3 regions of the Duganella sp. CY15W genome follow, and region 3 is predicted to be linked to each of the others. Evidence: riboswitches for the same ligand, from Rfam matches in the RefSeq annotation. Region 3 holds a riboswitch; each other region holds the start of a gene.

Region 1 (4,814 bases), 1.1 Mb from region 3:
AGGCTGGCGCGATAGAACGGTACGGCAATCCACGGCGCCCCCGGTTTGTGATGGCTATAGCCACGCACGTATTCATCGTAGCTGCCCACGGTGCGATTCGCGGTCACATCGTACAAACCGGCTTCCGGCATCGCATGCACTGGCGCGACGCTGACTCCAGAGCCGAAATCACTGCGCAGTATGTAGCGCAGCATATTGCCGACGTTTTCCACGCCGCCTTCACTCTGATATGACTGGATATGCTTATCGTCACGCACACCCAGTTCGCGCAGGTTGTCATCCAGTGCGCCGCCGACCGCATACACCGGCTTGCGTGCTTTCTGCAATGCCTGCAATTCGCCACTCAGACCCGCTATCGCCTGACGGCCTTTGACATTGATGACCGCCACATCCGCGTTAGCCAGCGCACTGCGGTCGGCCGGCGTCAGGCTGTTGACCGGGATGATACGTACCGCGACGTTCAGCTCTTTCAACTCTGCCTGCAAACCGCGCACCGCCAGCACGGCGGGACGCGACTCGATATCGCCCAGCATCAGCGCCAGCGTGCGCGGCGACTGTGCCGAATGAACATGGCCGCCAACGACCAGCGACAGCAACGATAGCAACGACAGGGCCAGTGTCCACAGCTTATTCCGGAACATAGACCACCTTCCCGTCCGGCAGCTGATAGGCCGTACCCAGACGCTTGCCGGAACCCGACAACGGTTTGTCGCTCACTTTGCTGACCTTGATTTCAGCGCCCTTCTTGGTCAGCACCTCGACATGGCCGTCCGCCGATTTTTTGGCGATGGTGACTTCGGAGTTCGGGTCCAGCAAATCCATCATGTTCCAGGCCGAGAACAGCGCCAGCATCATCGCCACGATGAACACGATACTGGCATCAAACAGATTGGCGACGCCGGACAAGGGATCTTCGCCATGTTCGCCCAGCTTACTGTAGCGGTGCTTGTTCAGATAGCGCATCTCAGGCCTCCGCGCGGACCAGATGCGGCTTGGCGCCGTGCGATGCCAGCAGCGCTTCGGCGGCAAACGCAATCTCGGTCAGATCGCTGCGCAGCCAGTGCTCGCGCACCAGCGTCAGCACGTAGGCGCCCACGCTGCAGGCCAGGCCGACCACGGTGGCGGTGAACGCAGTAGTCATCGATTCCGCCATCTTCGGCAGATTGCCTTGCGCCAGACCGGCCAGCGAAATACCCATCGGGATCAGGGTGCCCATCAGGCCCAGCGCGGGGCCGACGCGCACCACGAAACGCACGCCATCCAGACGGCGCACGCCACTGGCATCGGCGCGCTGCACGATGCGTTCCAGGCGCGCATCCAGTGCAGGATCGCCTTCCTGCGCAGTCAGCACGGCAGACATCTCCTGCTTCGCAGTGGCGACCAGCATCCGCACGCCACGGCGGCGTTCCAGCCATTCGGCGCCAAAGCTGCCGAAGCAGAACAGCATATGCAGCACCAGCGCGGCAATGCCGAGCAAAACGGGGAGGTAAAGCACGTTGGAGATGGAGTACAGCAGCGTCTCGATCGCATGGATCGCCGCGTCAACAGGCAGAGTAAACATGGAGGTGTCCCGAAAAATCAGCGCGCAAAGATACGCCGGCGACGCATGCACAAGACATGGCCACCAGCCGGCACTGCCGCGGCGCGCTGTATAAATGCATAAAAATGAATGGACTACAGATGCAATCAGCTCACCTCCCCGTGAGCGGATTGAATAGAAGCGCCGATGGCGCATCCCCCTGTTTGGCCGGTATCCGGGCTGGCAAGCGAATCCGCCTGGCCTTCCCATGCACGAGGCACAGTGGCATATACGAGGCGGATAGTCGACGCGGGGACGACGCTTGTTTACCGTTGCGGGGGCAGCACAGGTTGGCCCTGGAGGGCTCCCTGTTTCCCGTTTAACTGCACCTCTGGACAGAGGCGCGAGCACCAAAACGTGGCGAGATTATACGCGAAGCGCCTGACGCGTCTCAAACCATTTACAGCACAGCAGACGGCGTTTCACTGCGCCAGGCTTTGCAGGATCGGGCAATCGGCGCGGTCGTCGCCGTGGCAGCAGCTGGCCAGCGATTGCAGCGTGTCGCGCATTTCGGTCAGTTCGGCGATGCGCTGATTGAGCGCATTGACATGCCCCAGCGCGATGGCTTTCACATCGGCGCTGGCGCGCGCCTTGTCCTGCCATAGCGACAGCAGGCCGGCGATCTGCTCCAGCGAAAAGCCCAGCGAGCGCGCACGCTTGACGAAGCGCAGCGTGTGCACATCGTTGTCGCCATAGATGCGGTAACCGGCGTCGGTGCGCTTGCCGGCCGGGATCAGGTTGATGCTCTCGTAGTAGCGGATCATTTTGGCGGAGACCCCGCTGGCAGTGGCGGCTTGTCCAATGTTCATGCTTGATTCTCCGGTTTCCAGCGGCGCAGCAGCAGCGCATTGCTGATGACACTGACGGAACTCAGCGCCATCGCGCCGCCTGCCACCATCGGGTTGAGCAGGCCGAAGGCCGCCAGCGGTATGCCGATCAGATTATAGATAAAGGCCCAGAACAGGTTCTGGCGGATCTTGCTGTAGCTACGGCGCGAGATCGAGATGGCGGCAGCCACCAATGCCGGATCGCCGCGCATCAGGGTGATGCCGGCAGCGTTCATGGCAACGTCCGTGCCGCTGGACATGGCAATGCCGACATCCGCCGCCGCCAGCGCCGGTGCGTCGTTGATGCCGTCACCAACCATGGCGATGGTGGCGCCGTCGGTCTTCAGCGTGCCGATGGTGGCGGCTTTGTCGGCTGGCAGCATGTTGGCGATCACGCGCTTCACACCGAGCTGCTTGCCGACGGCATCGGCGCTGCCCTGGTTATCGCCGGTCAGCAGGATAGTCTGGATCTGCATGGCATGCAGCGCCTGCACGGCAGCCTGCGCCTGCGGCTTGATGCGGTCGCCGAAAGCCAGCAGGCCAAGCAGGCCGTCAGCGCCGGGCGCTGCCAGCCAAGAGACGGTATGCCCCTGGCGCTCCAGTTCTTCAGCGCGGGCCGACAGTGCCTGCAGCGAGATGGCCTGTTCACGCATCAGACGCGTGCTGCCGAGGATGAGCTGCACGCCGTCCACCGTCGCTGCGACACCGCGCCCGGGCAAGGCGCTGATGCCGGTCGCCACTGGCGCGGGCACAGCGCGGGCTTCAGCAACCTGCTGCACGGCACGGGCCAGCGCATGTTCGCTGCCGCGCTGGACGGCGGCGGCCAGCGACAGCAAGCGTGTCTCGTCCACGCCCGGTGCCGGCGCCAGCACCGCCAGCGATGGCCGACCTTCGGTCAGCGTACCAGTTTTGTCGAAAGCCACGGTGGTGATGCGGTGGGCCAGTTCCAGCGCCTCGGCATCTTTAATCAGGATGCCATGGCGCGCCGCGACGCCGGTGCCGGCCATGATCGCGGCAGGCGTCGCCAGGCCCAAAGCACACGGACACGCAATCACCAGCACCGCCACGGCGTTGATGATGGCCTGCCCGGCATCGCCGCCATACAGCCACCAGCCGGCAAGGGTCAGCAGCGCCAGCACCAGCACCATCGGCACAAAGACCGCGCTGACGCGGTCCACCAGATGCTGCACCGGCGCCTTGGCCGCCTGCGCATCCTCCACCAGGCGGATAATGCGCGACAGCGTGCTCTCCGCGCCAATCGCACTTACCCGCACCAGCAACAGGCCTTCGCCATTGATGGCGCCACCCGTAACACGTTCGCCCGCATGACGCGCAACGGGCAGACTCTCCCCTGTGATGAGCGCTTCGTCAACATGGCTGGCGCCCTCCGTGACCACGCCATCGGCGGCAATCCGTTCGCCGGGGCGCACCACGATGATGTCGTCCACACGCACTTCATGAATGGCGACATCCACATCCTGCCCGCCACGGCGCACGCGCGCGGACTCCGGGCGCAGCGTTTGCAGCGCGCGGATGGCGGCGGCGGTCTGGCGCTTGGCGCGTGCCTCCAGCCACTTGCCCAGCAAGACCAGCGTGATGACCACGGCCGACGCTTCAAAGTACAGATGCGGCATGTCGCCGCCCGCCAGCAACTGGTAGATGCTCAGGCCATACGCGGCGCTGGTGCCCAGTGCGACCAGCAAGTCCATATTGCCGCTGCGGGCGCGGGCGGCCAGCCAGCCGGCGCGATAAAAGCGCGCGCCCAGCCAGAACTGCACCGGCGTGGCGAGCAGCCATTGAATGCGGCCATCCAGCATCCACTCAATGCCGGCCAGTTCCAGCACCATGGGCAGCACCAGCGGCAAGGAGAACAGCGCGGCCAGCACGACGGCAAGGCCGCCCGTGGGCGCATAACGGCGATGGGCGGAAGGTGCTGCGGCCGGGGTCTGGGCATCAGCATCAGCATCAGCAGCCGTTGCGGGCGCCGCGTCGGCCGGCAGCGATGCTTCATAGCCGGCCTTGTCCACCGCTTGCTTGAGTACCGAAAAGTCCAGCGGTTGGGCCGATTCCACCCTCGCCATTTCGGTGGCCAGGTTGACACTGACCTTGTCGACGCCCGGCACGGCAGCCAGTACGCGCTCCACCCTGCCCACGCAGGAGGCGCAGCTCATGCCGTCAATTTTGATCGCTTGCTGATTCATGGGACACCCGATGCTGTTTGTACACCTACAGCATCAAGTATCCCACGATTGGAAGGTCAAGGTTTTTTTTAGCGGACTTCGCAATCCACGGAGTTGGACTTGGGCGGTGCGGCCGTATTGGCGCCCGGCTGGGAAGAGGTAGGGTTAAATACGGGCGGCGGCGAGAACCTCAGGCCCGGATTCTGCGGAATCACGACCGCCTGCGTC
Region 2 (4,814 bases), on a different contig from region 3:
CTACTTCCCGCTGGTCGGTGTCGTGGTGGCGTCAATTACTGGCGGCGCCTATGCATTGACGTCGTACTTCCTGCCAGCGCCAGTTGCTGTAGTTATCTCCACCGCAGCCGGCATCTACGCCACCGGCGCCTTCCATGAAGATGGCTTTGCCGATATGTGCGACGGCTTCGGTGGCGGCATGACGCAGGAGCGCGTGCTGGAGATAATGAAGGACTCGCGCATCGGCGCTTACGGCGCGATCGGCACGCTGTGCATGCTGGCGCTGAAACTGGTGACGCTGTCCATGCTGCCGCCGCTGGCCGCGATTGGCGCCTTATTCGTGGCCCATCCGCTTTCCCGCCTGATGGCGACCTCGCTGATCTGGCGTCTCGATTACGCGCGCGCGGAAGGCAAGGCCAAGCCGCTTGCACAGAAAATGAGCAACCGCGAATTCCTGATCGCCGCACTCACCGTTGTCCTGCCTGTCGTGGCGGCCGGTGCGCTGCACTGGCTGCCAGTATCTGCGCTGTTCAGCGGCGTGGTGGCGACGGCCATCGCGACGTTCTGGCTGGCCCGTAAATGCGTGCACCGCATCGACGGCTACACGGGCGATTGCCTGGGCGCGGTGCAGCAGGTGACGGAAGTGATGTTCTATCTATGCGTCCTGGCCAGCTTCACCCGATGACGCTGATACTGGTCCGCCATCCCCAGCCGCTGGTCGCACCAGGCATCTGCTACGGCAGTACCGATCTGGCGGTCGCGCCCGAGCAGCTGGAGCAAACGCTGGCGACGCTGCGGCTGCCCAGCGATCTGCCCATCTACTCCAGCCCCCTGCGCCGCTGCGCCCAATTGGCCGCCCGCCTGACGCCATCGCCACACTATGATGCCCGCCTGGCCGAGATGCATTTCGGCGACTGGGAAATGCAGCCATGGGACACCATCCCCCGCGCGGCCATCGACGCCTGGGCTGCCGACACGGTCAACTACCGCCCTGGCGGCGGCGAGAGCGTATTGCAGATGGCGCAGCGCATCAGCGCATTCCACACGGCGCTGCAAGGCCAGTCGGCCATCGTCATCTGCCACGCCGGCGCCATCCGTTTGCTCACTGCGTGCCACGCCGGCCTTGCCCCTGCGGAGATGGCGCGACAGGCCGCGCAAAGCGCCCATCAAATCCCCTACGGCTCCACTTTGACCCTTTAAACCCGTATAATGTGCGGGTTTTGGTGCCCGCATGTCTGTTCAGACCTGCAGTTAAACGGGAAACACGAAGCCATAAAAGCCAACGTGTGCTGCCCCCGCAACGGTAAGCAAGCGTCGCCGCTGTACGCGACACATCACCTCTTATAACCACTGTGCCGAGGCATGGGAAGGTAAGGTGGTTCCACTTGTTAGCCCGGATACCGGCCAAACCAGGTGGAAGCGGGCTGCCCCTCGCTTCTGTTCACAATTGGCCAACGGGGACGTCGGCCGGTTGCTACTAACAGAAATAACATCATGACCCTTCGTATCTCCCGTCCTGCGGCGCTGTCGTCGCTGGCATTGGCCATGGCTGCCTGCTACGCGCACGCCGAACCAGTCAACAATGGCACCGTGGTTGTCACCGCCACCCGTACCCCGCAACCGCTGGCCAACGTCATCAGCGATACCATCACGATCAGCGCCGAGCAGATTTCGGAATCGGGCGCCGGCTCCATCATCGACCTGCTGCAGCGCCAGCGCGGCATCGAGATCGCCCGTAACGGCGGTGCAGGTACGGCGTCCAGCGTCTACATCCGTGGCGCCAACAGCAACCACAATATCGTGCTGGTGGACGGTGTGCGTATCGGTTCCTCGACCACCGGCGCCGCCAACTGGAGCGCCATTCCGCTGACCGCGATTGACCATATCGAAATCGTCTACGGCCCACTGAGCTCCCTGTACGGCGCCGACGCCATCGGCGGCGTCATCCAGATCTTCACCAAAAAAGGCAAAGGTACGCCAAGCGTGACGGCCTTCGCAGGCTACGGCAGCGACAAGACGCGCGAAGCCGACGCCACCCTGTCCGGCGCCACCGGCGGTGAGCATAGCTTCAGCTACGCGATCAGCGCCGGCAAGGAAAAATCCGACGGCTTCTCGGCCACCCGCCCGGCCAGCGGCTCGTACAACCCTGACCGCGACGGCTACGACAAGGAAAACGTCTCCGGCCAATTCAGCCTGCAACTGGCGCCCGGCTACGAAGCCGGCGCACTGTTCTTGCACAGCAAACTGGATTCGCAGTACGACAGCGGCGCGTCAGCATACGATGTCCGCAGCAAGGCGCTGTTTGAAACCGCCGCCGTCTACGGCAAGGCGCAGTTTGTATCGAACGTCGACACCCTGCTGCAATACGCAGAGAGCAAGGACAACGGCGAAACCTTCAGCAGCGCGGCAGCTACCGGCTACTCGCGCATCAATACCAAGCAGACCGACATCACGCTGCAAAACGACATCCGCATTGGCGAAGATGTATTGCAAGTGCTGTACGATCACCGCAAGGAAGAAGTGGACACCAACGGCTTCAAGCTGGACAAGCCGGAACGCACCACCAACTCCTGGGCCGCATCCTATAACGCCCGCCGCGGCGCCAACCTGCTGAACGCCGCCATCCGCCGCGATAAATCGGTGTACGGTGCGAAGAACACTGGCTCGCTGGGCTACGGCTACGACTTCACGCGCCAGCTGCGCGCCACCGCCAGCTATGGCACCAGCTTCCGCGCGCCGACCTACAATGAACTGTACTATCCGGGCTACGGCAATCCTGCCAACAAACCGGAACAAGGCAAGAACGCAGAAATCGGCATCCGCTGGGATGACGGCGTCAACGCGATCAGCGCCAACTACTACCGTAACCGCCTGACCGATCTGCTGTTGAGCACCACGCCATGCCCATTCGGCACCAGTACCGGCAAGTCCTGCGTGTACAACATCGCCAACGCCACGCTGGAAGGCCTGACCGTCGCCGGCGCCACCAAAGTGGCCGGCGTCAACCTGAATGCCAGCATCGACCTGCAAGATCCCAAGGACGACAACAGCGGCAAGCGTCTGGCACGCCGTTCGAAGAAACACGGCAACCTGAGCGCCGACTACGCTATCGGCCAGTGGAAGCTGGGCGCGGAGCTGGACCTGTCCGGCGACCGTTACGACGATGCACTCAACAAGACCCGCCTGGGCGGCTATGGCCTGGTGAACCTGTTCGCCACCTACGCCATCACGCGCGACTGGTCGGCGCTGGTCCGCTGGAATAACATCGGCGACAAGCAGTACGACCTGGCGAATAACTACGCAACGCCAGGCTCCAAGGTGTTTGCCGGTATCCGTTACGGCTACAAATAATGGTGTAACCTGCCGGGGTTGGCCACCTTCCCCGGCAGTTTTTTTGAAAGCAGTGCATGCATTCTTTCTCCCGCAATCTGCGACAGCGCGCCGTCATCACCTTCACCGGGTTGGTGCTGTTTGCGTTTGCCAGCCTGATTTTTTCGGGCATGACCGGTTCGGTCTCGATTCCCATTTCCGATATTCCCGCAGCGCTCAATGAGCTGCTGCACGGCCAGCAATCGACGCTGGCAGCCACCCTGCTCGACCTGCGCCTCAGCCGCGCGGTCTCCGCTTTCGCCACAGGCGCAGCGCTGTCGCTGGCCGGCGTGATGATGCAGGCATTGCTGCGCAATCCGCTGGCCGATCCGTATGTCCTTGGTATTTCGGCCGGCGCCTCCGTCGGTGCGCTGGCCGCGTTGTTATTCATGTGCGCCGCCTGGATGGTGGATGCCGCCGCCTTCGTCGGCGCCGTCACCGTCGCCATGATGCTGTATCTGCTGGCCAAGCGCGACCTGCGCAGCGGTACCGCTGCCGAAGGCGGCACGGCGCTGTTGCTGCTGACCGGCGCCATCATGTCTTCCGCCTGCATGGCGCTGGTGACGCTGATGCTGTCCGTCGCTCCGGAAAGCCGCTTGCGCAGCATGGTATTCTGGATGATCGGCGACCTGTCTGGTACCCAGGTCCGCGTCATGCCATGGGTGGTCCTGATCGCTGCGCTGGCGTATGCGCTGCGTATTGCCCGCTCCATCAACGTCATGGCGCTGCATGCGGAGGCCGCCGCCACGCTGGGCATCCGCGTGGGCGCGCTGCGCAAAGGCCTGTTCTTCGTCTCCGGCCTGCTGACCGCCAGCGCCGTCACCAGCGCGGGCAGCATTGGCTTTGTCGGCCTGATTGTGCCGCATGCCTGCCGCTTTGCGGTCGGTCCCGACCACCGCATACTGATTCCGGCCGCCACGCTGGCCGGCGGCACCTTCCTGCTGCTGGCCGACACGCTGGCCCGCACCGTGATCGCACCGACCCAGCTGCCAGTGGGCGTGGTGACGGCGCTGATCGGCGCCCCGGTCTTCCTGTATCAACTGCATCGGCTGCGTAAATGATGATCGGTACTCACAACCTATCCCTCAGCATCGGCCAGCGCCAGCTGGTCACGGACCTGAACTGGCAGGTGGCCGAAGGTGAATGCTGGAGCATCATCGGCCGTAATGGCGCCGGCAAAAGTACGCTGATGCGCGCACTGGCGGGACTGCGTGGCGTGGAAGCAGGCCATGTCGCCCTGTCCGGCAAGCCGCTGGCGGAATGGCCGCTGGCGGAACTGGCACGCCAGCGTGCCTTCCTCGCCCAAAGCCGCAGCGACGCCTTTGCCTACAGCGTCATCGAAACCGTGCTGTCGGCACGCCATCCCTATCACGGCAACCGCTACTGGGAAGACAGCGACGATCACGCGATCGCCCTGAAATCGCTGGAAGCCATGGAAGTCGCCGATTTGGCCGGACGCGATGTGC
Region 3 (4,814 bases):
ACGGAATCAAACGCGTCGTGATCGTGGTCCTCCTCTTCGTCGTGGTGGGTCTTGCGCTCGTCGATTACATCTTCCACCGCGCGCTCCAGGCCCAGCAGGACGTCCAGCGCGAGGCGGCCATGCTGGGCATGCACCAGCTTGACACCGGCCGGGGTCTCGGCACGGACCGTCGCTTCCACGGCAGCCAGGGTAGCGGCATCCATGCCGTCGGTCTTGTTCACCACCACCAGGTCGGCAGTAGCTAGCTGGTCTTCAAACAGTTCCGCCAGCGGCGACTCGTGATCCAGGTTGTCGTCCGCGCGGCGCTGCACGTCCACCGCATCCGGATCGTCGGCGAAGCGGCCTGCCGCCACCGCTGGCGCGTCGACCACGGTGATGACCGAATCCACGGTGAAGGCATTGCGCAGCGCCGGCCACTGGAACGCCTGCACCAGCGGCTTCGGCAGGGCCAGGCCGGAAGTCTCGATCACCAGATGGTCGATCTGGTCGCGGCGCGCTGCCAGCTGCTCCATGACCGGCGCAAACTCTTCCTGCACGGTGCAGCACAGGCAGCCGTTGGCCAGTTCAAACAGCTGGCCATTTTCTTCGCCCTCCTCGTCACAACCGATGCCGCAACCGCGCAGCAATTCGCCGTCGATGCCGAGTTCACCGAACTCGTTGACGATGACGGCAATGCGGCGGCCCTGCGCGTTGGTCAGCAAATGACGCAGCAGCGTGGTTTTGCCGCTGCCCAGAAAGCCAGTCACAATGGTGGCAGGGATTTTGCGGGTTTGCATAGAAGTTCCTTGGCGAATAAATGAGATGGCGAAACGGATCAGCGGCACTCGTGGTGAGCCCTCACCGTCTTCCCCGACGATATTTGGGCATGTGACCGGCACGCATGCGTGCCGGCGTAGTCGTTGGCCGGTATCCGGGCTGGTGGACAAACCTCCATCGCCTTCCCAAGCGCGTGTTCGAAACGCTCAGTGGCCTAGATGGAAGCGGAATCAGCTGATTCATCCACTTACCGTTGCGGGGGCAGCGCAGGTTAGGCAGCGCTGATTGCGTGGCCCTCCTGCTTCCCGTTGAACTGCAGCGCTTGAACGACGCCGCGAGCACCAACGCGCGGATTATACCTGAGGCTGCAGGAATTCCCAGCGCCCGCCGTCGCCACCACTACTGCTTACGCCGCAAGGATCGTATGACAATGCTGCTATTCACATGTAGAATACGCGCCAATACGTGAATGGTGCCCTCCTGCTTGTCAGCTGGAGGGTGAAACGGGAAGCCGGTGACACGCGAGATTTTCATTTCGCGCCAGTCCGGCGCAGCCCCCGCTGCTGTAAGCCTGACGACCTTGATCAACCGCCACTGTGCCGCGCACGGGAAGGCAAGACCAGGGAAGGATGATGGCGAGCCAGAAGACCGGCCAGTCACGATGCACGGTAAAGCCCGGGGTGTGGCCTTGCCTGAGAGTTGTTCGTCGTTTTCCTTTTTATCGCTTCAGCAATCGCACATCGTGACTGTGCGCGCTGCCGTTCGCCGTGGGCGCGCGGCGCGCTGTGTCGTCCGTGGGCGTGCGCCTGGCATATCACCTATACAGAGATGCTTTCATGATCCTATCCCGCCCAGTCCACACCACTTCCCTGCGCCCTGTCGTTGCCGCCGTCGCCCTGCTGTGCGCCCACAGCGCCCTGGCCCAGCAGGCCGAATCCATGCCCACTGTGACCGTTCAAGCGGAAGCGCTGCACGAAGGGCTGGGACTGACCCGCCAGAACGCCACGGCCAGCCGTTTGAACCTGACCGCCATGGAACTGCCCGCCAGCCTCGATACGCTGAGCGCCGATACCATGCAGGCGCGCGGCGACCTGCTGGTCAAGGATGCAGTCACCCGCACCACCGGCCTGACCGACATCAGTTCGCCGGGCAACGGCGTGGCCTACTCCGCGCGCGGCTTCAGCGGCAACGGCGCCATCGCGCTGCTGGAAAATGGCCAGCGTCCACAGGTAGGTTCGGGCACGGCCACCTACCCGGCCGATCCATGGGGCTATGAATACATCGAAGTGCTGCGTGGTCCTGGCTCCATCGTGTATGGCAGCGGCACCACCGGCGCCACCATCAATGCGGTACGCAAGGCGCCGCAACGGACCACGGCCTTTGAAGCGATAGCCGGCATCGGCGACGGCAAGGCGCTGCGCGGCGGCGTCGGTGCTACTGGCGCCATCGGCGAAAAAGGCGCGTTCCGCATCGATGCCTACGCTGATCGCAGCGACGGCTTCATCGACCGTGGCAATTCGCGCCACGGCAAGGTGCTGAGCAGCCTCACGTACGCGCTGACGAATGACCTCGACCTGGACCTGTCGCTCGACCATCTGGAGCAGAAGCCGCAGCGCTATTTCGGCACGCCGCTGGTGAATGGCCGCATCGCCGGCGAACTGCGCCACCAGAACTACGACGTCGGCGATGCAGATATCTCCTTCACGGACGACAAGGCCGTTGCGCGCCTGACCTGGCGCGTGACGCCAGCGCTGACCATCAGCAACGAGCTGGCCTACATGAAGGCGCATCGCAACTGGCGCAACGCCGAATACTATTACTACGACACGCAAGCCAAGGTGGTGGACCGCAGCGACTACATCGCCATCCAGCACAACCAGGAGCAGACCGGCAATCGTCTCGAGGCGCGCTGGAACGCGGGCGCCAACCGCGTGGTGGCCGGCTGGGAAGCGGCCAGCATCAACTTCCAGCATAACAATAACTCACCTTACGGCGGCGCCTCGGTCGTGGCGCCGACCGGCTTCAATCCCGGCACGTTTGATAGCCCGGACCCGGTGCTGCCTAACTTCAGAACCCATACCACCACCAACGCATTCTATGCCGAGGATGCTTATGACATCACCAGCAGCTTGCTGTTGCTGGCGGGCGTGCGTCACGACCAGTACAAGGTGGAGCGCGTCAGCCTGCTGGGCGCCACCGGCTTCACTTCGCGCCTGAACTCGAACGCGGTGCGCCTGGGTCTGACATGGAAACTGGCGGCCGATACTTCGGTGTACGGCCAGGTCAGCAGCGGCAGCGATCCGGTCACCAGCCTGCTGTCGCTGAACCTGGCCAACAGCCGCTACAAGCTGACCAGCTCGCGCCAGGTGGAGGCCGGCGTCAAGCAATCGCTGGCCAATGGCAAGGCGGAGTGGACCGCGGCGCTATACCGCATCAGCAAGGATGACATCATCACGCGCGACCCGGCCCATCCGGCATTGTCGATCCAGGGCGGTTCGCAATCGTCGCGCGGCGCCGAACTGAGCGCCAGTGTCAAGCTGGCACAGGCATGGCGCCTGGAAGCGAACGCAGCCTACACTGACGCCCAGTTCGACCAGCTGCTGGAAAGCGGCAACGTCTCGCGCGCCGGCAACCGTCCGTCCGACGTGCCGAAGATCTCGGCCAATCTGTGGCTCAACTACCGTGCTGATGCCTGGCGCGCGGCGCTGGGTGCGCGCTACGTCGGCGAACGTTTCATCGACAACGCCAATTCGCAGGTGCTGCCTGCCTACACCACCATGGACGCTTCGCTGGGCTGGAACATCAGCCGCAACGTGCTGCTGCAGCTGAACCTGCGCAATCTGACCAACAAGCTGTACGCCAGCACCTCCTACAGCGATGCCCAGTACCTGCTCGGTGATCGCCGCCACGGCGAGCTGACGGTTCAGTGGCGCTACTGATCGTCCGCGCCATGGGTTCCTGGAAACGGCAATTGCATCTGCTGCATCGCTGGCTTGGCATCGGCATAGGCTTGCTGGTGCTGCTGTGGTTCGGCTCCGGCATCGTCATGATGTATGTGCCCTACCCTGCGCTGACCGAACAGGAGCGCATGGCATGGCTGGCGCCGCTTAACGTCGAACAAGTCGAGGTCAGCGCGTGGAATGCCTGGCAGGCCACGGGCCAGCCCGGTGTCCCCGACGTCGTCAAGCTGAATAGCGTGGCGGGCCGGCCTACCTACCACTTCATGGCTGACGGCCGCTGGCGTTCGGTGTGGGCCGATACCGGTACAGTCTTGCAAATGACGGACGATATCGCCAGGTCGGCCGCCGCCAGCGCGGCGCCGGGCGCCAGCACCTTGGCCGTCGACACCGTGGATCTGGACCAGTGGACGTTTGGTTCCGTCAAAATGCATCGTCCCTTGTACCGCGTGGAAGCCGACGATGCGGCAGGCAGCGTGCTGTATGTCTCCGGCCGCACTGGTGAACTGGTGCGTGACACCACGCGCAGCGAACGCGCGTGGAACTGGGTCGGTTCGGTGATTCACTGGATCTACTTCACGCCCTTGCGCACCTACGGCCAGCCATGGCGGCAAGTGGTGATGTGGACTTCCGCCGCGGCGTTCGTGCTGGTGATGCTGGGCATGGTGCTGGGCATCCAGCGGCTGCGCTTGCGTAAGCGTTACGCCGGCGGGCGGCGCTCGCCGTATCGCGGCTGGCAGGCGTGGCATCACTGGCTGGGCCTTGGCGCGGGCACGCTGACGCTGACCTGGTTATTCAGTGGCTGGCTGTCGGTCACGCCGTTTGACTGGCTGTCGTCGCCAGGCATCACAGCGCAAGACCGGCTGGCGTTCGCAGGCGGACCGCTGACGCGCGATGATCTGTCGGTGTCGCCTGCGCATGTGGGCCGCGTGCATGCGGATCTGCTGGAACTGGAATGGCGCCGCATCGATGGCAAGCTGTATTTCAGCGCGCTAGATCGAACAAGCCGTAGCCTGCTCGACGCCAATAGCGGTGCCGTATTGCCGGCCATTCCCCAGGAAGTGCTGCTGCACGCCGTGCGCGCCACGCGTCCCGGCGCAC

Evidence for each region. Region 3 has a riboswitch for cobalamin ahead of GTP58_RS06525 (TonB-dependent siderophore receptor). Riboswitches for the same ligand answer to the same signal wherever they lie in the genome.
Region 1: it holds a riboswitch for cobalamin, as region 3 does, so the genes downstream of both, GTP58_RS01275 (MotA/TolQ/ExbB proton channel family protein) here and GTP58_RS06525 (TonB-dependent siderophore receptor) in region 3, are expected to answer to the same signal.
Region 2: it holds a riboswitch for cobalamin, as region 3 does, so the genes downstream of both, GTP58_RS30595 (TonB-dependent receptor domain-containing protein) here and GTP58_RS06525 (TonB-dependent siderophore receptor) in region 3, are expected to answer to the same signal.

What each region holds. Positions count from the first base shown of each region.
Region 1 covers NZ_WWCQ01000001.1:265,494-270,307, reverse strand. The annotation lists gene GTP58_RS01285 (cobaltochelatase subunit CobN) at 1-641, opposite strand, end outside; gene GTP58_RS01280 (DUF2149 domain-containing protein) at 628-963, opposite strand; gene GTP58_RS01275 (MotA/TolQ/ExbB proton channel family protein) at 965-1,561, opposite strand; cobalamin riboswitch at 1,728-1,949, opposite strand; gene cueR (Cu(I)-responsive transcriptional regulator) at 2,002-2,388, opposite strand; gene GTP58_RS01265 (cation-translocating P-type ATPase) at 2,385-4,607, opposite strand; gene GTP58_RS01260 (FecR domain-containing protein) at 4,676-4,814, opposite strand, start outside.
Region 2 covers NZ_WWCQ01000010.1:1,320-6,133, forward strand. The annotation lists gene GTP58_RS30585 (adenosylcobinamide-GDP ribazoletransferase) at 1-664, shown strand, start outside; gene GTP58_RS30590 (histidine phosphatase family protein) at 661-1,179, shown strand; cobalamin riboswitch at 1,184-1,403, shown strand; gene GTP58_RS30595 (TonB-dependent receptor domain-containing protein) at 1,474-3,330, shown strand; gene GTP58_RS30600 (iron ABC transporter permease) at 3,387-4,409, shown strand; gene GTP58_RS30605 (ABC transporter ATP-binding protein) at 4,409-4,814, shown strand, end outside.
Region 3 covers NZ_WWCQ01000001.1:1,397,721-1,402,534, reverse strand. The annotation lists gene cobW (cobalamin biosynthesis protein CobW) at 1-776, opposite strand, end outside; cobalamin riboswitch at 884-1,117, opposite strand; cobalamin riboswitch at 1,210-1,428, shown strand; gene GTP58_RS06525 (TonB-dependent siderophore receptor) at 1,593-3,695, shown strand; gene GTP58_RS06520 (PepSY domain-containing protein) at 3,683-4,814, shown strand, end outside.